DNA from 4 places in the Exiguobacterium sp. UBA6309 genome. Region 4 is predicted to be linked to each of the others. Evidence: riboswitches for the same ligand, from Rfam matches in the RefSeq annotation. Region 4 holds a riboswitch; each other region holds the start of a gene.

Region 1 (6,059 bases), on a different contig from region 4:
TTGTTCGAATGCATTTGTCGCTTCCGCATATCGAACGAGTAGTGCATCCAGATCATCTGGCGCTGTCGCCATCAAAAGCTCCAACTGTTGCATCCGAGAACGGATTGCGAGGATCTCTTCAAACGCCGTCCAAAGGACGTCGAGTCCGGTCATCGTTTCGGCATAAGTGGGAAGTTGTTCCAAGTAGCCAATCGTCAAACCGTTCTTTTGATAGATGACGCCACCGTCCGGTTGGTCAAGGCGAGCAAGTAAGCGGAGTAATGTCGTTTTACCACTCCCGTTTCGTCCAATCAGACCGACACGATCGTGTTCGTTTAAGAAGAGGGAAACGTCCGTTAAGATCGTTTCGCCTCCGAATTGTTTTGTCAGATGTTGAATGTCGCAAATCATCATAATGAGTTGATCCTTTCGCGCGCATTAAAAAAGGAGAGCGCAAATAGCACTCTCCCTAGTGTGTGAAAGATGCGCTTTGCTGTATTTTTCAATCATGAAGTTCTAAAAAGGGCAGACGGGTGCCTTAGAACGCCATTCCATGAAAAATCGCGCGCAACAGATACAATTGTTCCATTAACCAATGTTTGCACGCAGCAAAGTCCATCATTTCACACCACCTTTCGTTTCAGATACAATCAGTTTACCATTATCTTGTTAATTGCGGAAGTCTGAATTATTTGAACACACCAGCAATCGAGCTGAAGAAGTCACTCAGACCATCAAATAATTTAGCGAAGAATCCTTTTGTCTCCTCGGACGTTGCAAACGCATGGATGTCTTGACCAGCATTTTTTAGTCCACTCTCGATTTGCCCCCAGTTGATGTTCGCTTGCTCCATTTGATTGAATAGATTCGTCAACCGATCCATCTGTGCATCAGACAGTTGGATGTTGTTGTTTTGAATGACTTGGACGATCAGGTTTTCGATCTCGACTTTTGTTTCCGGTTTTTGATTCGCGATTTCGGCCTTGATCTCATTCATCAAATCAGCGACTTTATCTGTCCCGACTGTCTTCCCGACGTCTGAAGTGACCGATAATTCTTGCTGTGCTAAATCTTTCCGTTCGTCACTCAGCTTGATTCCGGTCTCAGCCGAAGTTTGATCATAGGCTTTCATGATTCCTGTCAGTGCCGATGTTCCAGTCACTTTATAAGGAGAAGTGATCGTGATGTCGGCATCTTTGACACCTGCCGTGACGAGAGCGTTCAAGTACATATCCTTCGTCACCCACGTAATGTTTTCCGTCGCAACGGAAAGTCCGTCACCTTTTTCCGTCAATTCGATTTTAGCGGATGAATACATGTTGCCACCTTTTTGCGACTGGGGAATGTTTTTCCCGAGATATTTTTCTTCGTCAGCAGAAGTGGCGATGATCGGCGTGATGCCTTCCGGTGCATTGAGACGGGAAAGCACCCAAGCCTTATCCTTTGCGCCGAGCGACTCCCCGAGAGTGACGATTGTTTTATCAACGACTTGCTCAGCGGATGCGGCTGTCGGAAGTAATAAAGCAGAAGCGATAACGGCTGACGCCATGATTTTTGTTGGTGTATGCATAATGAATTCCTCCAATTGTAAGTAACAGAATGAACTATAGTATCAGGTACTAAAATTAGTGTACGAGAACGAAAGGAGTTCGGAATCGGTCTGTAGATGGAGACGATATCCGCCTTCTGACACTCCATAGTATAGCGAAAAGAGGACAACTTGACTTCCATTTTCAGCATGCTATAGTGGATTTGAATCGAATAATGACCACTAGGGGAGTCGGTTGACCGACTGAGACGAACGAAGACGTTCGGACCCTTTGAACCTGATTAAGTTCGTACTTACGGAGGGAAGTGGCGTCAAGTCTTGTTCTTCTTGCGCCATGCCCGTGTGTTTCGGGGTGGTGTTTTTTCGTTTCATAAAAAAGAGGAGGATGAGATCATGACATTCACACAAGAAATCAAGCAAGCAGCACAAGCGTATTGGGACAGTAGTTTTACCCACCCATTCGTTCAAGGAATCGGCGAGGGAACGTTACCGCTCTCGAAATTTCGACATTATGTTATGCAGGATGCGTATTACTTAAAACACTTTGCGAAGATTCAAGCGAAGGCAGCGTCAAAAGCAGATGACTTTGCGACGATTGCGACACTTGCCGAGCACGCGACTTCGACATATGGGGCAGAACTGAGCTTGCATCAATCATTTTTCGAGCCGCTCGGTATCACAGAAGCAGATCTTGAAGCATTTGAACCGGCACCAACGGCATATGCTTACGTCTCACACATGCATCATGCGAATGAAGGGACGCTTGGTGAGACGATTGCTGCCATCTTGCCATGTTACTGGTTGTATTATGAAGTTGGACAACAATTATTGACGTGTACACCGGATGAAAAAATCTATCAGCAATGGATCGACACATATAGTTCGGAATGGTTCGAAAAGGTCGTCTTTGAACAGATTGCACGGCTTGATGCGTTGGCGGAACAAGCAAGCTCGGCTGAACGAGAGCGGATGAAACAGCATTTCGTGACGAGCTGTTATTATGAGTTGCTGTTTTGGCATATGGGATGGACGGAAGAAACGTTTACGTCGATTTACGAGACGATTCCAGCATGGACGGTATCTTCTTAAACGGATAGATGGTAGAATTAGGTATAACATTTAGCGGAAGTAGGGGTAGAAATGGAGATCATCGTGATCGTACTCGCAATCAGCGCCGCGTATGCCGTGCAACGAATGCTGGGTAAAGTCAAAGTAAGATTTATTGGATATATCATTCCAACTTTAATCGTGTTGTCCGGTATATCCGCTACGACTCGAAACTTCAAGGTAGCATATAGCATGGGGAGCTACATTTCTGCTGTTCTTGTCATTGTCGTCTATGCATTACTGACCTATTGGTTATACCGCGTCTACCATCGTGCGAAAGAAGAAGCGGAATATCCGTATCAATCATTAAAAGACCGAGGCATCCTTTAAAGGGGGCTCGGTCTTTTGTGTATCATGTTCTCATTTTTTCCAGTTTTTAAAGCCATCACCGAATTCGAGATGCAGTTGATCGGTAAAGACACCGTTCTGAAAGACCGGCACATCAACTGGTAAGGTGCCTTGCGGTTTGAACGTTCCGAAAATTGCTCGAATACCAGCAGGGAGGTTCGGTCCCGCTGATTTCAGATTGCCTGCTTCAGAGTCCGGTCCGTTCGGATCCCCTTTAAAACCATAGACGAGGACGTGTGCCGGTGCGTCCGGTTGAACGGCGACATCGTATGGATTACGGAGGCTAAGCAAGACGGATGGTGTATTTGTTTGTTTCGCATACCGGAAGATTGAAGCTGGAATCGCTTGCTCTGGTGCAGTAGGCAGTAGTTTGGCACTCGTATTGACGTTTGAACCAACGATGATGTAATCTGCTGCATCGAGTTGTGCCCGTAGTGTCGGGTTTTGGTCGAGCGGTAGCGTAGTAGCCGAGTAATTCGCTGTCGTTACGTGCCAGTTCCGGTTCTTAGGCAGGGAAGCAATCGTCTTTTTCATGCTGTCCGTTTGATCCGTCGCAGGGGCGATCACAAGAACGTTTGCATTCTTTTTCGGCTTGAAGGGTAACGTCCGCTGATCATTTTTCAGGAGTGTGACCGCGGCTTCCGTCATCGCGCGTTCTTTTGCTTTATGTTCGGGACTACCGACGATTTGGTTCGCTTGCGCGAGTTTATCAGCTAAGGATATCGTATCCGTCGTGCCATTCCATATTCCGCGTTCTGCCTTCAGCGTCAGGATCCGCTCGACCGATTGATCAATCCGTTCTTCTGACAGACGTCCGTCTTTGACTGCCGCAATCACGTCCTTAAAAATCTGGTCGAGTTTTATGACATCCTGCTCGGAACGAAGAATCGTCGGCATGAGCGCGATGTCGACACCGGCGTCAAATGTTTTCAGAACGGCTTCTGATTCCGTAAAATTGTCGGCGATCGCCTGCATATTCAATGCATCCGTGATGACGATGCCATCGTAGCCGAGTTTTTCGCGCAGTACGCCCGTGATGACGTCATCCGACAATGTCGCAGGTAAAGGGAAAGTGCCGTTTTTTGACGTGACGACTTCAGACTCGATTGTCGGCATTCCGATGTGTCCTGTCATGATCATATCGATGTCTTCGGCGATGGCTCGCTTGAACGGGACGAGCTCGACTTGTTCCAGCTCCTCCAGGGACCGGTCGACAACCGGCAAGCCATAATGGGAATCGGTCGCCGTATCGCCGTGACCCGGGAAGTGTTTCGCGGTCGCTGCGACGCCTTCAGTTTGAATACCCTTCATCAAAGCGGAACCGAGCATTCCGACGAGCTCCGGGTCACTTGAGAACGAGCGAACACCGATGACGGGATTTCCAGGGTTACTGTTGACGTCAAGAACCGGCCCGAAGTTGACATTGATGCCGAGCGCATGCAGTTCGGAACCGATGATATGACCGGCATCATTGGCATACGCACTACTACGGGTCGCACCTAACGCCATATTGCCGGGTAAGTTCGTTCCTGTTCCGAGCCGAGTGACGATGCCACCTTCTTGGTCGATCGTGACAAAGAGCGGAATATCGTTGCTGTCATCTTGTTTGACGACTTCTTGCAGATCATGAACGAGTTTTGTCGTCTGTTCGGTTTCACTGACGTTCTCAGCAAACAAGATGACGCCACCTAAATCATAGCGGTCGATGATGTTCGCGACTTCCGGAGCAAGCGACGTATGGTTACTGCCATTCCACTGCCGGAAGTCCGGCATGATCATCTGTCCGATTTTTTGTTCGAGTGTCATCATGTCGATTTTTTGACTGATCCGATCTGCTGAAGATCCTGCCTCTGCCATGACAGGCAAACTACTTGAGACGAGTACTGCTGCGAGTCCTGCTGTTAACGTGAATTGCCCAATCCTTTTCATGATGTACATCCTCCTCTAGTCAAACCACGACTGGAATACTTTTCAATACGGACAGTATAGCAAGGTGCTTGTTTTAAAACAATATTTTATTTGAAAACGATTACATTAGCAAATAAGTTTTAATAATGTTTTTGTGCATTCCGATTTGAAAAAAAAAAATGACTCCCCTTGAAGAGGAATCACTTTTTAGTCATTCGATCGATCAGCTATAGCGCTCCACGATGTTTGTCAGCTGGCGTTCGACAAATGACTGATCCTGCAGTTCACTATTGGATAGGCGGAGTTTGATCATCGACTCATCCGCTCCAGCCATTTCACTGAACAATGATCCGAGACTATGCGCACGACGATCGACTTGGACGATTAAATCAATCCCTGAGCTGTCTTGGAGCATGATGATTTCGATCTCATCCAGTTTATGAGCGTAGTGTGTATTGCGTGCTGAGTATTCAAGTTCCTGAGCAATCGGTAAATCTTTACGGAATCGTCCAGGTAATTTTTCTGTATCGGCTTTCTTTAACCGGAAGCCAAGTGACTCCATGGCATCTAAGACCATCGTTTGATAACGGTTTGCTTCGACGATGACAGCGTCACGGTCCGACGGATCAACGGATTGTGCGATGTCAAGTCCGGTCTCGATCCATGATTTCGATTGGCTGACGGAGAGTGGCGTATTTAGTGGCACACGTAATGTGAATGGAATTTCCCGCTCGACACCCGCTTCGATCGTGAACTTCGCTTCATTTAAGGCAAACCGGTCGAGCGTAAAGGTCGTAAACGTCGTACTATCATTGACTTCTTGTTTGTACTGCGTGTTGAATTCAAGATAAATCCGGTCAATTTCTTGATCGACGTTTCCACCTTTGATATGGACGACACCGTGGATTTGACCGCCTGGTTCACAGCGATCATCCGTCAACCGTGTGTCGACCGTTGCAGCACCGATTCCGATTTGTGAGAGAATTTTTTTGAACATGATGCATTCCTCCTTTTGATTACGTACGAATGATGAAGCGTGTAAACTTGTCGAACAGGTACGAATTTGCTACAGTTTCGAAAGAACATTAGAAAAGGACGGGACGACTAGTGGAACTACATGAATTAAAAGCGAACCTTGCTTCGAAAATCACGCAAGGAGTACTGATCC
Region 2 (6,059 bases), on a different contig from region 4:
GCAATCGCTTTGAAGCATCTGCAAGATACACCGCGTCGTCCATCCGTCTTGAATCCGAAAGTGCCACAAGCGCTTGAGAACTGTATCATGCAGGCGCTCGCAAAAGCACCGCATGACCGTCAGCAGTCCGTCGCAGCCTTTAAGGCAGATATGGTGACGGCGTTGTCTGACGAACGAGCAAGTGAAGGCATCCGAGGTGCAGAAGAGGATGAGATGGAAAAGACGATGGTCTTATCACCTGTACAAGTGCCAGAAGAATCAAAAGCGGAACCGGACACACCTGTCGTCACGACCGTTCAACCGAAACCGTCAGAAAAGAAAAAGAAAAAACGCTGGTGGGTCATCCTATTATTACTGGTATTACTCGGTGGAGCGGCTACGACGTTTGCGATGTGGCCGGATCCTACCGTTACGGTACCGTCCGTCGTCAAAACGGATGGAGATGAAGCGGAAACGAAGCTTGAGAAACTTGGATTTGTTGTCGAGACGACAGAACGAAACAGTGATACGGTCGATGAGGGAGACGTCATCAGTCAGACACCGCGTGAAAACGCACAGGTCAAGAAGGGCTCGACAGTCAACTTGGTCGTCTCTACCGGAAGTGCTCCGGTCGAAGTACCGGATGTGACAGATGACGCTGAAAAAGAGGCGATTGAGACGTTAAAAGAGGCTGGATTCGCTAAAGTCGAGGTCGAACGTGAAAAGTCGGATGAAATCGAGCGAGGTAATGTGATCCGGCAATCGATCTCGGCTGGTACGGAGGTCATCGCGAAAGAACAAACGATTACGATCACCGTCTCGGAAGGAACATCTTCCTTCGAGTTGAAGGATTTGACGAACTTATCGAGTGACGAAGCAAAAGCCTACCTGGACGAAAAAGGGCTCGATGGAACGTTCGAGCAAGAATTTTCTAGCGACGTGAAACTCGATCAAGTTATCCGTCAATTCCCACAAGCAGGGACTCAAGTCGAACCGAACGACTCCGTGACGGTCTTCATCTCAAAAGGTGAGGAAGAAAAAACGTTGACAGCGACGTTCCCTGAAAAGGTCGTCTATGACGCGGTCAGCGAGAACGAGGACGAGGAACCACCGAAACAAGTCATCCGGATTGAGACGGAAGATGCGAAAGGGAAGCGGACCGTCATCGAGGAATCAATTGACCAAGATGAGACATTCGACGTGCCGGTGACGATTGATCCGGGAGAAGAAGGCAAGATTACGATTTATAAAGACGATACGGTGTATCGTTCAAAAACCATCACGTACAATCAAGCAAAAGACGCACAGTGAATGTGATGAAAAAGGAGTGCATAGGATGACGGAACAACGCATCGAAGAGAATCGAGAAGGAACGATCATACGCCTGCAGGGTGGCTTTTATGATGTCATGACACCAGAAGGAGAGGTCCGTTCACGGGCAAGAGGGAATTTCCGAAAACGCGGCATCAGTCCAGTCGTTGGAGACGAAGTCGTTCTTCATATCGAAAGTGAGACCGGGTATATTCTCGAAGTGAAGGAGCGGGACAACTTTTTAGTACGCCCGCCTGTCGCGAATATCGATCAAGCGTTGCTTGTCGTCTCGGCTGCAGAACCTGATTTTTCAGCGCACTTGCTCGATCGTTTCCTCGTCTTGATCGAAGCGAAGGAAATCCAACCCGTCATCCTGTTAACGAAGATGGACTTGCTTGATGATGTCAAAGGTCCTGCAGTTAGAAAGGCAATTGCCGCTTACCGGAAGATTGGATATACGGTCATCGAGACATCCAGTGAGACGTTGTCGGGTGTTGAGCAAGTCCGTCCGTTACTGGCCGGGAAAACGAGTGTTCTTGCCGGACAATCTGGAGTTGGGAAAAGTTCGCTCTTGAACGCACTTGAACCAACACTCGACTTAGAGACGAGTGCGATTTCGAAATCACTCGGACGTGGGCGGCATACGACACGACACGTCACGTTGATGCCACTTGCCGAAGGCTTGATTGCTGATACACCAGGTTTCTCGAACCTTGATTTTCCATATGATATGGAAATCGAGGATGTACGGTGGAGTTTTCCTGAATTCGTGGCTGTACAGGACGAATGTAAGTATCGAGGATGTTTGCACTTGAATGAACCCGGATGTGCTGTCAAGGAAGCCGTCGAAGCACAAGAAATCATGTCCTCTCGTTATGAGAACTATGGTATGTTTATAGACGAAATCAAGAATCGAGCCCGGAGGTATTGAAGATGATTAAAATTGCACCATCTATCTTATCAGCAGATTTTGCGAATCTTGAGCGTGATGTCAAAGCAGTCGAGGCAGCAGGCGCGGACTATATCCATTTCGATGTCATGGATGGTCAGTTCGTACCGAATATCTCGTTTGGACTACCTGTGCTCAGCAGTTTACGTCAAAAGACGGATATGGTCCTTGATGTCCATTTAATGATTGACCAGCCAGAACGTTTCGTTGAAGATTTCGTTAAGGCAGGGGCAGATATCGTGACGTTCCACGTCGAAGCGACGAACCACGTCCACCGTGTTTTACAACAAATCAAGCTATCCGGTGCAAAAGCAGGGGTCGTCTTGAATCCTCACACGCCATTATCGACGATTGAACACGTCCTTGAGGATGTCGATATGGTCTTATTGATGACGGTCAATCCGGGCTTTGGTGGACAAGCCTTCATCGAGAATGTCATGCCAAAACTCGCATCACTTGCACAAATGAAAGCAGATCGTGATCTGACATTTGAAATCGAGATTGATGGTGGCGTCAACCCGGAAACAGCAAAACTTTGCATCGAAAACGGCGCGAACGTTCTTGTCGCGGGATCAGCAATCTACAATGCACCAGATTATGCGGAAGCGATCACTAGCATTCGTCAAGGGGCTGCCGTATAATAAGAACGAGAAAACGAAATATGATGACCGCAAGGGGTGTCGCTTGAAAAGCGGCTGAGAGGAGTCTTTTAGACTTTAACCCTTCGAACCTGTTCCGTTCAAACGGACGTAGGGATGTGGCGCACGCAGGCAGTACGGCGTTCGTCGTATTGCCTTTTTGCGTCCTCTCGTACAATGAAGGAGGAAATAGCATGAAACGGTTACAAATGATGATGGAAATTGCCATCTTCGCAAGTCTCGGGGTCGTCTTTGATTTACTGATTCCATTTAAAATGCCACAAGGCGGTTCAATCAGCTTAGCGATGTTACCGATCTTTGTCATGGCATTTCGCCACGGTGTCATCGGAGGTGTCGTCACAGGAGCGCTTGTTGGTACGATCCAACTGATGTTCGCCCCACAAGTCTTGACGATCGTCCAACCATTACTCGATTACACGATTGCATACGGTGTCGTCGGACTGAGCGGTCTGTTCGCCCGTCAGGTTAGACAAACTGCACGTAACGGACAAAAGAAACGTTTGATGGCGTTCGTTCTCCTTGCAACACTATTAGGCGCAGGACTCCGTTATATCTGTCATGTCATCAGCGGAATCGTGTTCTTCGCGAAATATGCAGAAGGTCCAGTCGTGCCATATTCATTAGTTTATAACGCGACATACATGGTACCATCTTATGTTTTATGCGGTGTCGTCGCGGGTCTCCTCTTTACAACTGCGCCACGTTTACTACGTTATTCAGCACGAGGCGTCTGAGATGCGGGCGATTCTCGTGTGCGCCGGTCCTCAAGAAGAAGTGCCTGATTTGCGGATGCTTTGTCAGTCTAGTGATTTCATCATTGGTGTCGATGGTGGTGTTCAGACTATTGAATTGTTTGGGCTGACATGCGACATGACGATCGGTGATTTTGATTCGCTTGGTTACGTACCTGAAGGAGCAATCGTTCATCCGGCTGAGAAAGATGAGACGGATCTCGAACTCGCCCTTCGTACAGTATCAGAGATGAAACGATTTGATGATACTATCATCGTCGGAGCAACAGGTGGACGACTCGACATGACCGTTCAAAATGTGTATTTATTGAAGCAATACCCTGAAGCGCGACTCGTCACGAAACGGGAAGAGGTGCGATATTTGGCAGTAGGATCGTATGCAGTCGAAGCCGAAATCTATCATTATCTTTCTTTCATTCCACTTGTGCCGTCAATCTTGAGTTTAGCTGGAGTCAAATATCCACTTGATATGCATCCTGTTCCGGTCGGAGGTTCCTTGACCGTCAGTAATGAATGGAGTACGTCAGAAGCGACAGTAGAGCTCCATCAAGGAGAACTATTGATGATGCGAACACTTAAGGAATAGAACAAGCATATGAAAAAAGGCCGTGGATGATACCGCGGCCTCTTTTCATATGGCATTATTCTTCGAGTTGGGAAGGGGCGACTCGAATGTCACTTTGAGCCGATAGGTGTTTTCCTTTAACGAACAGATGATAGCTTCCCCACATGACGAGGAAAAATGGAACACCGATGTATAAAGCAATTCGTTGATCCGCTTGAAACGCAAGACTGAAAAGGACAACGACATTAAGTGTCAACGATATCAACGGTAATGCTGGATAGAATGGCGTCTTGAACTTTAGTTCGGATAGATCATGTCCGTTTCGGATGAACTGACGGCGGAACGCAAGTTGCGAAGCGGAAATTGAAATCCAACCGACTTGAGCACCGAGTCCAGCTAAAGACAAGAGCCAGATAAAGACGGTATCCTCTGCGAAAAAAGCTGTCAGAAGAGATAACATCGCAAACATCATCGTAAAGAGTAAAGCGCGCATCGGCACACCACGGGCATTAACATAAGATAATTTCTTTGAAATCATCCCTTCTTGTGCCATTGCCCATAACATTCGGGTCGCGGCATACAATCCCGAGTTCCCGACGGATAATAGTGCTGTCAAGACGACGATGTTCATCAAGTCAGCGGCATACGGGATGCCGATCGCATCAAAGACCATGATGAATGGACTACTGACTCCGCCAGCCGTCTCATACGGAATCAATGCACCGACGATCGTGATCGATAAGACAAAGAAAATGAACGTGCGCCAAACTGTATTCCGGATAGCTTTTGGAATCGATTTTTCAGGCTTATCGGACTCCCCAGCCGCGACACCGATCAATTCGGTCCCCTGAAAAGCAAAGTTGACAGCAATCATCGTCGTCAAGACACCGAGAATTCCGTTCGGAAACCAACCGCTTGCCGTGAAGTTTGCAAACAATGAGGATGGACGATCTGCTTCCATCGGTAACCAGCCAAACCAAGCTGCGCCACCAAGAATGATGAAGAAAAGAATGGCGAGTACCTTTAAACTTGAGAACCAGAATTCCGCTTCCCCGAACGCTTTGGCGGAGACGGCGTTTAAACCGAATAACAAGACCGTAAAGACGGTACACCAGACAACGACCGGCACATTCGGAAACCAACGGTCCATCAAACTACCTGCAGCTGTGATTTCAAGTGCGACCGTCACAGCCCAGCCGAGCCAGTAAATCCAACCGACGGCAAAGCCGACCCCTGGTCCGATAAAGCGGGTCGTATAGGTCTGAAATGACCCCGAGACCGGCAGATAGACCGCTAATTCTCCAAGACATAACATCGTCAGATACATGATGGTCCCACCCACGATGTAACTGAGGACCGCCCCGAGAGGTCCTGCTTGTGAAATCGTTAATCCTGACCCTAAAAATAAGCCTGTTCCGATAATTCCACCGAGTGAAATCATGAACAGGTGTCGACTCGTCATCTCTCGTTTGAGTTGCATGATGACTTCCCCCAATTCTGACAAAATAAAGTACGTTCCTATTGTAAGCGTTTTCAATAAAAGCGACAATTAGTTTATGAGAAAAATAAATGAGGGCATAAAAAAACCGGAAGGGAAGATTCCCATCCGGTGGTTGCGCCTTATACGCGTTCGACTTTACCTGATTTAAGAGCTCGAGCTGAAACCCAAACCTTTTTTGGCTTACCGTCGACGAGGATACGTACTTTTTGTACGTTGACTCCCCAAGTACGTTTTGTTTTGTTCAATGCGTGTGAACGGTTGTTACCCGACTTTGGCGATTTCCCAGTAACGTAGCATTTACGTGCCATGCGTTCCGCCTCCTTTTATGTTGTTTTGCGTTCGT
Region 3 (6,059 bases), on a different contig from region 4:
CAAAAAATTTCTAAGACGCAACAAGAAGTCAATCGATTAGACGAAGCCTTGAATGAAAAGATCTTTGCTGTCGAAACGAAAGATCGTCAAATTAAGGCGACGGAACGAGAAATCGTTCAACTTGGAAAAGAAATCGAAAAGTATAAAGCGAAATTAAAACGCCAAGAAAAACTACTTGGGGATCGTCTTCGTGTCATGCAAGAAAATGACGGGAACTCGATTAAATGGGAAGAAGTCATTTTTGGGGCAAAAAACGTCGGTGACCTCGTTAGCCGTGTCATGGCCGGAAAATCGATTTCAAAGCAAGATGATAAAATGATCACGGATTATCAAAATACGCAAAAGCAGTTAGCGGATGCACAACAAGAAGTGAAAGACAAGAAAGCACAATTGGTTGTTGAAAAGCAAGAATTGAAACGCCAACAAGCAGAACTTGAATCGCAATTAAAAGAGCGAAACAAACGCTTAAAAGAATTACGTAAGAAAAAAGCGAAATTTGAAACACAATTGATGGATGCAAAAGAAGTCCAGCAAATTTTGATTGCTCAAGAAAAAGCGATTGCAGCTGAAAAGGCAGCACGTGAACGTGAAGCACGGATCGAAAAAGAGCGTCAAGCTCAAGCAGCACGTGAAGCAAAAGCGCGAGCAGAAGCTGAAGCAGCTCAAGCAGCGGCTCAAAAAGAAGCTGAGCAACAAGCAGCTAAAGAAGCAGCGGCTCAGCAGGCAGCACAAGAGAAAGCGTCGCAAGCAGCGAAACCTTCTGGTTCGACGAAACAATCGACTCCAAAAGCATCTACACCAGCTGCGCCAACACCGTCAGCACCTGCGACACCTAAACCGTCACCATCATCCGGTGGTCTGTTCATCCATCCAACGGTTGGGGCTGTCACGCAAGGCTATGGCTCAGCAGGTGGAGAAAACGGTTATACGTTCCATAACGGGATCGACTTTGGTGGTCCGGTTGGAACTCCAATCGTTGCAGCTGCAACAGGAACAGTCATTACAGCATCAGGTGGTGGTCCTTACGGAAACCACATCATGATTGCCCACCAATTAAACGGTAAAACGTACACAACATTGTATGCTCATATGAGCGCACTCAATGCTCACGCAGGTCAACGCGTCAGTCAAGGTGAACAAATCGGTTTACGTGGAAGCACTGGGAATTCAACTGGTCCACACTTACACTTTGAAATCCACGTCGGTGGATACAGCTATAGTGCAACTGGTCCAGCTAGCTCAGTGAACCCAATGACGATGTTTTAAACAGTAAAGAATCGTTGCTTATGCAGCGGTTCTTTTTTTTGCGATTTTCAAAAAATAAATGATTATATTACAAAAAACGTTTTCATTTGAAATGTAAATGAAATTTTTTTGAAACGATTAGGGTGCTATAATCTATTTCAGATATGAGAGAAACTTGAATACTATAATAAAATATGAAAAACATAAGTGAGGAAAACGATATATGCTAAAAAAACTAATTTCTACCATTGTTTTAGGAGCATTACTTATAACAGGAACACAACCAATTGCGGCAGCAACGATCAAAGAAAAAAAGGCTGAAAATGCCGCAGAACAACGTAAATTAGAAAAAGCAATTAAAAAACAAGAGTCGAAAATTTCGAAAGAACAACGTCAAATCAATCGAATCGATGCAGCGATCAACGAAAAGATTTTTCAGATTTCCGAAAAAAATAAACAAATCGAGAAATTGAATTTGCGAATCGATGAATTAAAAGCAGACATCGTTCGCTACGAAGAGATGTTGAAAAAACAAGAAGAACTACTCGGTGATCGTCTACGTGTCTTCCAAGAAAACGATGGAAACTCAATCAAATGGGAAGAAGTCATTTTTGGATCGAAGGATTTAGGCGATTTATTTAGTCGTGTCATGGCAGGGAAAAAAATCGCGGAGCAAGATGATAAAATGATTTCGGATTACATCGCAACCCAACAAAAGCTAGCGGAAGCAAAACAAGCGCTCGTTGAAAAAAAGGCGGAGCAGGTTGAAGAGAAGAAAACATTAATCGAACAAAAAAAAGCGTTGAAAGTTCAAATGAAAGAACGCAGTGCTACGCTTAAAAAATTAAGAAAAGGTAAGACGAAGTTTACGACAGAACTTCTAGACGCGAAAGAACTACAAGCGACACTTGAAGCTCAAGAACGTGCGATTGCGGCAGCGAAGGCAGCAGCTAAAGTGGCGGCTGAAAGAGCAGCAGCCGAGAAAGCAGCAGCTGAAAAAGCCGCTAAAGCGAATGCTCAAGCAGCAAAACAAGCAGGTAAGAGTTCAGAATCACCTACTTCAGTTGCTTCACCCGTTGTTTCGAGCGGTGGGAAATTCGTTCGTCCATCTTCTGGTGGCGTATCACAAGGGTTTGGACCAGCAAGCGGTGCGAACGGCTATACGTTCCATAATGGTGTCGATTTCAGTGGTTCGGTCGGCTCACCAATCGTCGCAGCAGCAGCTGGAACGGTCATTACAGCTTCAGGTGGTGGGCCTTATGGAAATCACGTCATGATTTCTCACTTCCTTGACGGGAAAGTCTATACGACAGTCTACGCTCATATGAGTTCGTTATCTGTTCATGCAGGACAAACAGTTTCTCAAGGTCAGCAAGTTGGAACACTTGGTAGTACTGGGAATTCAACAGGACCACACTTGCATTTCGAACTACATGTCGGAGGCTATCAGTACAGTGCCTCTTCTCCTCTGAATGCAGTTAATCCATTAGCATATCTATAATTCAAAACGAGCTTCGGCTCGTTTTTTTCTTGCCGCTATGCTACAGTTAAGGCGAAATGAATACTTGAGCAACTAGGGGAGCTGGAGGAATCCGGCTGAGAGGAAAACCAATCTGTTTTCGACCCTATTACCTGAACTGGATAATACCAGCGTAGGAAAGTTGAGCCGAACGGATACCGAAGTGGTTGGATAACGATTTCGTATAGCGTCGACTGCTTTTTTACAGCGGTCGACGCTTTTTTTGTCGGTAACAACTCCCTTACATTGCTCGATGGAAAGGTGAGAAAAATATGAAACATGTATTGACGATTGCGGGATCTGACTCCGGTGGTGGAGCTGGAATTCAGGCAGATTTAAAGACATTTTCGGCATTGGGCGTTTATGGGATGAGTGTTTTGACAGCGGTAACGGCTCAAAATACACTGGGCGTTCAAGCAGTAGAAGAGTTATCATCGGAAATCGTTGATGCCCAATTAGCTTCAATCTTTTCAGATATTCGTGTGGATGCTATCAAAATCGGTATGGTCTCGAATGCACAAACGATTCACGTCATTGCAACACATCTTCGCAAACAGACAGTTCCAATCATACTAGACCCTGTCATGGTCGCAAAAGGCGGGCATGCCCTATTGCGGACGGAGGCAGAGGAAGCACTAATCGCGGAGTTACTGCCACTTGCGACACTCGTCACACCAAATTTACCGGAAGCAGAGCGCTTAACAGGGCAATCAGTTACTAATTTAGAGGAGATGCGACTGGCGATGCATCAGTTGGCTATGGAGACTGGAGCTGTCTTGCTAAAAGGTGGACATCTACCGGGAGCTGCCACGGATTTATTATGGGACGGGCAAGAAGAATACCGTTTCACATCAGATCGGTTAGATAATCAACATACTCACGGAACAGGCTGTACCTTATCTGCAGCGATTGCGGCACGGATGGCACTTGGAGAAGCTTTAACGGACAGTGTACGTCAGGCCAAGAAGTATGTTACAGAGGCGATTCGTCATGGATTTGCTCTCGGACAAGGGATTGGACCGACACATCATTTTCATTCACTTTGGAGGGATTCACATGTTTACGACCATTCTTAAACACAAACCACTCATTCATCATTTGACGAACACAGTCACGATCAATGATTGCGCCAATGTCACACTTGCCGTTGGCGCATCTCCAGTCATGGCGGAGGATATTCGCGAAGTGGAAGAGATGGTTCGACGCGCGCAAGCTCTTGTCTTGAACATTGGAACAATTGATGCAGACATGCAAGCAGCTCAACGACTCGCCGCAAGCGAAGCGAGACGCTTGAACGTTCCGATCATCCTTGATCCAGTTGGAGCGGGAGCCACATCATTGCGTACGTCCTTTTCAAAAGAATTGAGTAGACTCGGATGTACGGTCGTTAAAGGAAATGCTTCAGAAATCAAGACATTGCTTGGGGAGAATGGACGAACAAAAGGAGTCGATGCTGCTAGTGATGAGATCATGGATCGAGAAATCATTCGTGCATTCGCTCGTAAACAAAAGTCCGTCATTGTCGTCACAGGTCCAATCGACTACATCACGGATGGCATGCGCGAAGTGGAACTACAAGTAGGTACGCCGCGTCTCGGAGACGTCACAGGTACGGGGTGTATGACAGCTTCTTTGATTGCGAGTTTTCTTGGTGCAGGATATTCTGCATTTGAGGCAGCAGTCCACGGAACATTTATCATGGGAAAAGCAGGAGAACAGGCAGCATCAGAAAAAGGTCTAGGTAATTTCAAACGAGAGTTGTTCAATGCAATCAGTCTGATGACGGAGCAAGATTTGATGGAGGTGGTAGAACATGTCAATTGATTATTCCATTTATGCGGTGACAGATCGTCGATATCATCCGGGAGTTGCAATCGAAACGGTGGTTGAAGAAGCGATTTTAGGTGGTGCAACGATTATACAATTACGGGAAAAAACAGCGCAGGGAAAGGAATTCTTCGAACAGGCAGTCCGGTTAAAGAGACTGACGGATCGTCATGATGTTCCTTTGATTATCAATGACCGAATTGATATTGCGTTACTTGTCGGAGCTGGTTTGCATATCGGACAAGAAGATATTCCTCTAACCGCAGCGCGACGTCTCTTACCGAACACTGTGATCGGCGTATCGGTAGCAACCGTCGCGCAAGCGATTGAAGCAGAACGAGATGGAGCATCTTATTTAGGTGTAGGTTCTCTATTTGCGACGTCATCGAAAGCAGACGCCGACTCGATGTCACACACGATGCTTCAAGCGATTCGCGAAGCCGTGTGCTTACCTTTAATCGGCATTGGCGGAATTACGGCAACGAATGTCGCTTCTCTTCCTATCCCATTAGAAGGATATGCGGTCATCTCGGAAATTTTTGCTAAAGAAGATCGACGGCGTGCTGCACAACATATGACAGATGCTGTACGGGAATGGCATCAATCTCTTCAGAACAGGGTATAATCCGTTCAGAGGTGATTGTATTGAAATGGCAGACGATCCGTTTTCGGGGCTATTGGATCCGGTATCGATTGGAACCACAAATCATTCGCGTAGATAATCGCGGGATCTACCATTTGGGGAAAATTTTATTTCCGCGTCCTAATCGTGTATCTTATGAAATGGCTCTCTTGCTGAAGGAAAAGTATGAAAGACGCTACAAACGTCCGTTGTATATCAAGACAAGTTCGATCGCTACAGAAATTTGGGGACACACCCACTTAGACATCTATTATCGAATACTGCTTCGTCTCCCGATTCCTGCTCGATTACGTAAGCGTTATAGGAATCGATTGGAGAGTACGAAGATCATCGATATCGGTGTACGTGCGGTCGATCAAAATCGAATCGTTTGGGATATCGGTGATTACGTAGGGGGATGGGTTGTATTTTGGCTCATTCGTAGGCGGATGCGCTGAACTTGCAAATGTCCTGTTTCTCATGGTGCAATATAGAAATAGAAACGAGGTGACGGACATGGACATTCCCCGTTGTGAAACGATTGCTATTGATGAACAGCGTGCGTCTGAGATTGGACAAGTCGTTGATACGATTCCGACGCTTGAAATCGGAAAATTATTTAAGATCCTTTCAGATGCGACACGACTACGAATCGTTTATGCGTTGACGATCGAAGAGGAATTGTGCGTTTGTGATGTCTCTGCTTCTGTCGACTGCTCGATTGCGACAGCATCTCATCATCTTCGCTCCCTGTTAAAACAAGGGCTCGTCAAGTTTCGTAAAGATGGAAAAGTCGTGTATTATTCTTTAGATGACCATCATGTGTCGTCGCTTGTTCATATGGCG
Region 4 (6,059 bases):
CCGTGTTCATCATCGGACCGTTCGCATAGACGATGCCACCGAGTGCCGAACCAAAAGCAATCCCGACGTTACTCGCAACCGGCATCAAGGAAGCGGCGAGTCCTTTTGCTTCCGGATTGAACTTTTCGGCAAGGTCGATCAAGTAGATCTGTGTCGAAGTCGTTAGTAGAATCGACATCAACGACATCAAGGCGATGTTGAACAGACCAAGCGGAAGGGATACTGTCGTGAAGTATAACGCAGCAAGAACGACTGCTTGCACGACGAAGACGAACCGTAAGCGTCCCATCGGATTTTTACTAGCAATCTTGCCGGCAAGGATGTTACTGAAGATCGAGACGACACCGTAAGCGAGCAGGATCGGACTAATCCATGTCTTTGCGATGCCGAGTTCCGTTTGCAGGATCGGCACGAGGTACGTGTAGACGACGTAAGTTGCTCCGAAGCCGAACGACGGAATGAAGAAGGCGATCAGGATCCGTGGATTAGCGAGCAATCCAAGCTGCTCCTTGATTGAACCGGAGCCCGTCGATTGCTGGACGGGAACGATCTTCCACACAGCGAGGAACGCAATCATTCCCATGACTGTCGTCAGCCAAAACGTGGCTGCGAAGCCAGCGTGTTGACCGATGAACGTACCGATCGGAACACCAAGGACGTTCGCGAGTGTAAAACCACCGAAAATGAACGAAACGGCGACACCGCGCTTCGCGACAGGTACGCCATCGCTTGCGACGACCATTGCGAGCGAGATCAAGACACCGGTCAGGATGGCTGTCAGGATGCGGGTGGCGAGCAATACTTCGTAACTTGGAGCAAAACTACTGGCAAGGTTCAGTAAGACCCAAACGAGTAACAGACGTAGAATCAGGCGACGCCGTTCCAAGTGACCGGTCAGCGACATGACAATCGGTGTACCAATCGCAAAGGAGATGGCAAAGGCCGAGACGAGCGTACCGGCTGTTGCGATCGTGATATTAAGAGCTGAGGAGATTTCAGCGAGGATCCCGACGATGACGAATTCGCTTGTTCCGAGAACGAACGTCAGGAGCGACAACGTGGCGATCAACAGCCAATCGCGTCGACTTAAACGAGTAGTAGGTGACATGGATGATTCCTCAATTCTGGCGCTTGCGCGCGAAACTATGAGTAACAGGATAGCATGAAACGATTTCGTCGGGTATCGCAAAGCGAGAATTCGGGAAAAGAACCATTATTCGAAATAGCGTGTGAATTTCCAGGCTTGCTGTTTTTTGCGTATACTACAGAAGAAGACTACTGACAAAGGAGTGGAAACGATGCAAGCGACAGTGACATGGAACAAACAGATGGGGTTTAGTGGACAGACGGAATCAGGGCATCATCTTGCGATGGATGCAGCACCGGAGAACGGTGGCGAAAATCAAGCACCACGACCGACTGAACTGCTGCTACATGCCGTTGCCGGCTGTACTGGAATCGACATCGTCTCGATTTTAGAGAAGATGCGCTTGACGATCACTCATTTCGAAATGGATATCGAAGGGGAACGGGCAGAGGATCATCCGCGGCGCTTTACGTCGATCTCGATTCATTACCGGCTTGAAGGTGATCTCCCGGAAGATAAGGTCCGTCGCGCCATCTCGTTATCAAAAGATAAATATTGTTCGGTTTCGCAATCCTTGAACGCTGAGATTTCCGTCTATTATTCCATCAATGGTGTCCGGAGCGAGGATCCTTTGTGAAGAAAGTAGCACTGATCGGTTGCCTGTTGCTTGCAGGGTGTGCGCAGGAGACGACGGAACCAACGAAACCATCACAACCAGCAACGAAGCAACCGACGGAGGCGAAGAAATCAAAGCCTGAGCCGACAAAGGAAGAACGACAACAAGCACGATTAAAGCAGCAACTTGAAGCGATGTCGACGTCAGAAAAGATCGATCAATTGCTCTATATCGGAGTTGCCGGCACGGAACTTTCAGCAGCTGACCGGAAATTGTTGCAGACGCATGCGATCGGTGGGGTCTTACTGCTTGGTGGGAATATTACGTCAGAAGATCAACTCTTGACGTTCACGCGTGCCATTCAAGAAACGAACCAAAAACCGTATGTTTTCGTCGGGGTTGATGAAGAGGGCGGACGGGTCAGCCGAGTACCGGATCAACGGTTACGTCTCCCGACGAGTCAACGGATGGCACAAGGTGCAGATGCTGCAAAAATGGAAGATGTCGGACGTAAACTCGGTCACCTGTCACGATTTTATGGGTTCAACATGGACTTCGCACCGGTCCTTGACGTCAATAGCAATCCGAACAATCCAATCATCGGCGACCGTGCGTTAAGTGCTGATCCGAAGACCGTCGCGACTCTCGGTACGGCCCTGATGCACGGGATGCAAGAGACGGGAACGATTCCGGTCGTCAAACATTTTCCCGGTCACGGCAATACGAGTGTCGATTCCCATGTCGGTTTGCCGAAAGTGACAGCATCAAAGGAAGAACTGAAGCGAACGGAACTGTTACCGTTCCAAGAAGCGATTCAAGAGGGCGCCGAGATGGTGATGGTCGCCCATATTCTCTATCCCGCGTATGACGACCAAAATCCATCTTCGCTCTCGAAGCCGATCTTGACTGACCTCTTGCGTCAACAACTCGGATTCAAGGGTGTCATCATCACGGATGACCTTGTCATGGGGGCGATCACGAAACGATATGGTCTCGCGGAAGCGGCACGGCAAGCACTTGTCAATGGAGCTGATATGGCGATGTTTTCGGAAGCAGGTGCCTATCCGAAGGTCCACACCGAAGTGATGCAAGCCGTTAAAGACAAAACGCTGACGCCTGCGATGCTCGATGCTAAAGTAATGCGCATCCTGAAGCTAAAGCAGACCTATGCCGACAGCCAGAAGCAACAGCGACCGACGAAATCGGAGCTTATTCAGCAAGTGGAAGCGCTCAACTAGGACTAGCGAAGTAAAGCAACTCATGCTAGACTAATGGGGCAAGCCAATTAAACACGAAAAGACACTAGGGGAGTCTCCCAGCAGACTGAGACGGAAGTATCCGGACCCTTTGAACCTGATCTAGTTCGTACTAGCGGAGGGAAGTGGCTCGAAACCTTAGATATCCTTAGCGCTTCAGCGCATTTTCGGACCACTCCTTTCAACATCGGGAGTGGTCCTTTTTCGTATGGAAAGGAAGAACATGATGCGTTTACATCTGATTTCGACGGGATCCATCAATCCACGCGATGGAGTGGAAACCTTTCAATCGCTTCAACCATATACGGATCAGCTTCATCTTCGAGAACCGAATTTGTCGGCAGCAGAATTGCTAGAACTGATTGACGCGCTCCTTGCGCAAGGGTATTCGTCTGATCAATTAACCGTTCACGACCGGACCGACGTCGCCCATGTCGCTGGCATCGGTGTGCAATTGACGCGACGTTCCTTACGTGTCCGCGATGTTCGGCGACACTTTCCGAATCTCATCATCGGGAAATCCGTCCATTCACTGGCAGAGGCGCTCGCAGCAGAAGCGGAAGGAGCTGATCGATTGCTGTACGGTCATATTTATCCGACAGCGTCGAAACCAAACGTGCCACCGCGAGGGATCGATGCCTTGAAGCAAGTTGTCACTTTCACGACGAAACCAGTCATCGCAATCGGCGGGATCACTCCTGATCGCATTCCTGAAATCGCAGCGACCGGTGCAAGCGGAGTCGCCGTCTTATCGGGTATTCTCGGTCAAGCGGACCCGCATGCTGCCATTCAGCGTTATCAGGGGGTACGGGTATGACGGATCACATCATCATCGGTGGTGGAGTCATCGGTTTGACGCTTGCTTACAGTCTCGCTTGTCAGAACGAATCCGTTCTTGTCCTTGATCGCGGAACATGCGGACAAGGGACGAGTCGGGCGGCTGCCGGGATGCTTGCGACGGACATCGAGCTGAGAGAAGAATTGCATACGCTTGCTGCGCGAAGTCGCCGTCTGTATCCGTTACTTGCGCGACGCCTCACGCGCGAGACCGGGATCGATTGTGGCTACCGGGAACAACCATTTTTATTGAAACAAAATGAGCAAGAATACTTATTTCCATCGGTCGGTCAAATCGATCCGCGACGACTAACGACTGCATTGATGCATGTCTTACGAAATCGTGGGGTACCAATCGAAGAACAGGTGGACGTCACGCGAATCGAGGAGAGTAATGATTTCATTAGGGTTGAGTCGAACACGGGAACGTGGACGGGACGAACGGTGACGGTTGCTGCCGGACGCGGGTCCCAAGCCTTGCTCGATACAGCTGGCATTTCGATAGCGACGCACGGTGTCAAAGGGGAGTGTCTCGCAGTCCGTCTCGCGGGTCAGCCGTTACGCTCGATCCTGTTTGATGACGCCGTCTACCTCGTACCGAAAGCGGACGGACGGATATTGATCGGTGCGACCGAACTACCGCACGACGAGACGATCGGTGTTAGTGTCGCAGGAGTCACGTCACTGCTTCAAGCAGCAGAGCGTCTCTATCCACCGATCCGTGATGCTGTCATCGAAGAAGTCTGGTCAGGCGTACGACCACAAACAGAGTTCGGCTTGCCATATATCGGAGTCGCCGATTCATCCCGTCGGATCTTTATAGCGACGGGGCATCATCGGCATGGCATATTACTCGCACCGGCGACAGCGGAAGTCTTGGCAAACACATTACGGTTGATCCTAAAGGAGGAAGTCCGATGAATATTACGATTAACGGCAACGACCATACCATTGAACAGATTGAGACGATTGAGGACATGCTCACGCAACTTGGCTTAGGGGAAAAACTCGTCATCGTCGAACAGAACCGACAGATCATCGACCGCGGAGCTTACGATCAAACGGTCGTTCGGAACAATGACACATTCGAAATCGTTCATTTCGTAGGAGGAGGATAAAGATGTTGAAAATTGGAGAAAAGACATTCGAATCACGGTTATTACTCGGAACGGGGAAATATACGGATGCTACGGTACAGCAAGAGGCCATCGATGCGTCCGCTTCACAAATCTTGACGTTCGCCGTCCGGCGGCTCGATCTCTTCGACAAACAACAACCGAATTTCTTGGAGTCGCTTGATTTAACGAAGTATGATTTACTACCGAACACGGCTGGTGCGAAGACAGCGGAAGAAGCGGTTCGGCTAGCAAAACTTGCGCGGGCATCCGATATGTGCGACATGGTCAAGGTCGAAGTGATTGGGTGCGATAAGACATTACTACCTGATCCAATCGAGACGTTACGGGCTTCTGAAGAGCTACTTAAAGAAGGATTCATCGTCTTACCGTATACATCGGACGACGTCGTCCTTGCACGACGACTCGAGGAACTCGGCTGTCATGCCATCATGCCGGCTGCGTCACCGATCGGTTCCGGGCAAGGCATCCTCAATCCGCTCCACCTAAAGTTCATCATCGAGCAGACGTCGGTCCCAGTCATCGTCGACGCCGGCATCGGTTCTCCAACTGACGTCGCCTATGCAATGGAACTGGGAGCGGATGGTGTCTTATTGAACTCCGCTGTCGCCCATGCCCAGGATCCGGTCAAGATGGCGCACGCGATGCGACTAGCTGTCGAAGCAGGGCGCTTCGGCTACGAAGCGGGAAGAATCGAAAAGAAACAGTATGCAGTCGCGAGTAGTCCAACGAGTGGATTGATTCGATGACACGTTATTCACGTCAAACTCGATTTCAACCGATTGGAGAAGCAGGACAAGCACGCTTCGCAACAGCAAAGGTACTGATCATCGGGATGGGGGCACTCGGAACAGCATCGGCAGAACAACTCGTTCGCGCCGGTGTCGGCGTCGTCCGAATCGTCGACCGCGATTATGTCGAGTGGAGTAATCTACAACGGCAACAACTCTATACGGAGGATGATGCACGGCACAGCGTACCGAAGGCGATTGCTGCAAAAGCGCGACTTGAAGCGATTAATTCGACGGTGACGATCGAAGCACATGTATTAGATGTCGACCGGGCAGCGCTGACATGGCTTCTCGATGATATCGATCTCATCATCGATGCGACGGATCATTTCGATA

The links. A riboswitch is a leader RNA that binds a small molecule or an ion and turns the genes downstream of it on or off. The one in region 4 is predicted to bind thiamine pyrophosphate.
Region 1: it holds a riboswitch for thiamine pyrophosphate, as region 4 does, so the genes downstream of both, tenA (thiaminase II) here and B3M90_RS00790 (thiamine phosphate synthase) in region 4, are expected to answer to the same signal.
Region 2: it holds a riboswitch for thiamine pyrophosphate, as region 4 does, so the genes downstream of both, thiT (energy-coupled thiamine transporter ThiT) here and B3M90_RS00790 (thiamine phosphate synthase) in region 4, are expected to answer to the same signal.
Region 3: it holds a riboswitch for thiamine pyrophosphate, as region 4 does, so the genes downstream of both, thiD (bifunctional hydroxymethylpyrimidine kinase/phosphomethylpyrimidine kinase) here and B3M90_RS00790 (thiamine phosphate synthase) in region 4, are expected to answer to the same signal.

What each region holds. Positions count from the first base shown of each region.
Region 1 is NZ_DJTL01000013.1:6,009-12,067, forward strand. It holds gene abc-f (ribosomal protection-like ABC-F family protein) at 1-390, opposite strand, end outside; gene B3M90_RS03660 (DUF1002 domain-containing protein) at 668-1,549, opposite strand; TPP riboswitch at 1,743-1,849, shown strand; gene tenA (thiaminase II) at 1,922-2,617, shown strand; gene B3M90_RS03670 (hypothetical protein) at 2,669-2,965, shown strand; gene B3M90_RS03675 (glycoside hydrolase family 3 protein) at 2,996-4,912, opposite strand; gene B3M90_RS03680 (sporulation protein) at 5,115-5,888, opposite strand; gene B3M90_RS03685 (class I SAM-dependent methyltransferase) at 5,999-6,059, shown strand, end outside.
Region 2 is NZ_DJTL01000017.1:116,547-122,605, forward strand. It holds gene pknB (Stk1 family PASTA domain-containing Ser/Thr kinase) at 1-1,290, shown strand, start outside; gene rsgA (ribosome small subunit-dependent GTPase A) at 1,316-2,221, shown strand; gene rpe (ribulose-phosphate 3-epimerase) at 2,224-2,880, shown strand; TPP riboswitch at 2,903-3,012, shown strand; gene thiT (energy-coupled thiamine transporter ThiT) at 3,072-3,632, shown strand; gene B3M90_RS04910 (thiamine diphosphokinase) at 3,634-4,236, shown strand; gene B3M90_RS04915 (amino acid permease) at 4,292-5,695, opposite strand; gene rpmB (50S ribosomal protein L28) at 5,836-6,024, opposite strand.
Region 3 is NZ_DJTL01000032.1:76,174-82,232, forward strand. It holds gene B3M90_RS11310 (murein hydrolase activator EnvC family protein) at 1-1,266, shown strand, start outside; gene B3M90_RS11315 (murein hydrolase activator EnvC family protein) at 1,469-2,746, shown strand; TPP riboswitch at 2,811-2,921, shown strand; gene thiD (bifunctional hydroxymethylpyrimidine kinase/phosphomethylpyrimidine kinase) at 3,037-3,840, shown strand; gene thiM (hydroxyethylthiazole kinase) at 3,821-4,588, shown strand; gene thiE (thiamine phosphate synthase) at 4,578-5,216, shown strand; gene B3M90_RS11335 (hypothetical protein) at 5,423-5,671, shown strand; gene B3M90_RS11340 (ArsR/SmtB family transcription factor) at 5,730-6,059, shown strand, end outside.
Region 4 is NZ_DJTL01000005.1:126,882-132,940, forward strand. It holds gene B3M90_RS00775 (MFS transporter) at 1-1,108, opposite strand, end outside; gene B3M90_RS00780 (OsmC family protein) at 1,299-1,724, shown strand; gene nagZ (beta-N-acetylhexosaminidase) at 1,721-2,941, shown strand; TPP riboswitch at 2,998-3,100, shown strand; gene B3M90_RS00790 (thiamine phosphate synthase) at 3,183-3,776, shown strand; gene B3M90_RS00795 (FAD-dependent oxidoreductase) at 3,773-4,717, shown strand; gene thiS (sulfur carrier protein ThiS) at 4,714-4,914, shown strand; gene B3M90_RS00805 (thiazole synthase) at 4,917-5,681, shown strand; gene B3M90_RS00810 (ThiF family adenylyltransferase) at 5,678-6,059, shown strand, end outside.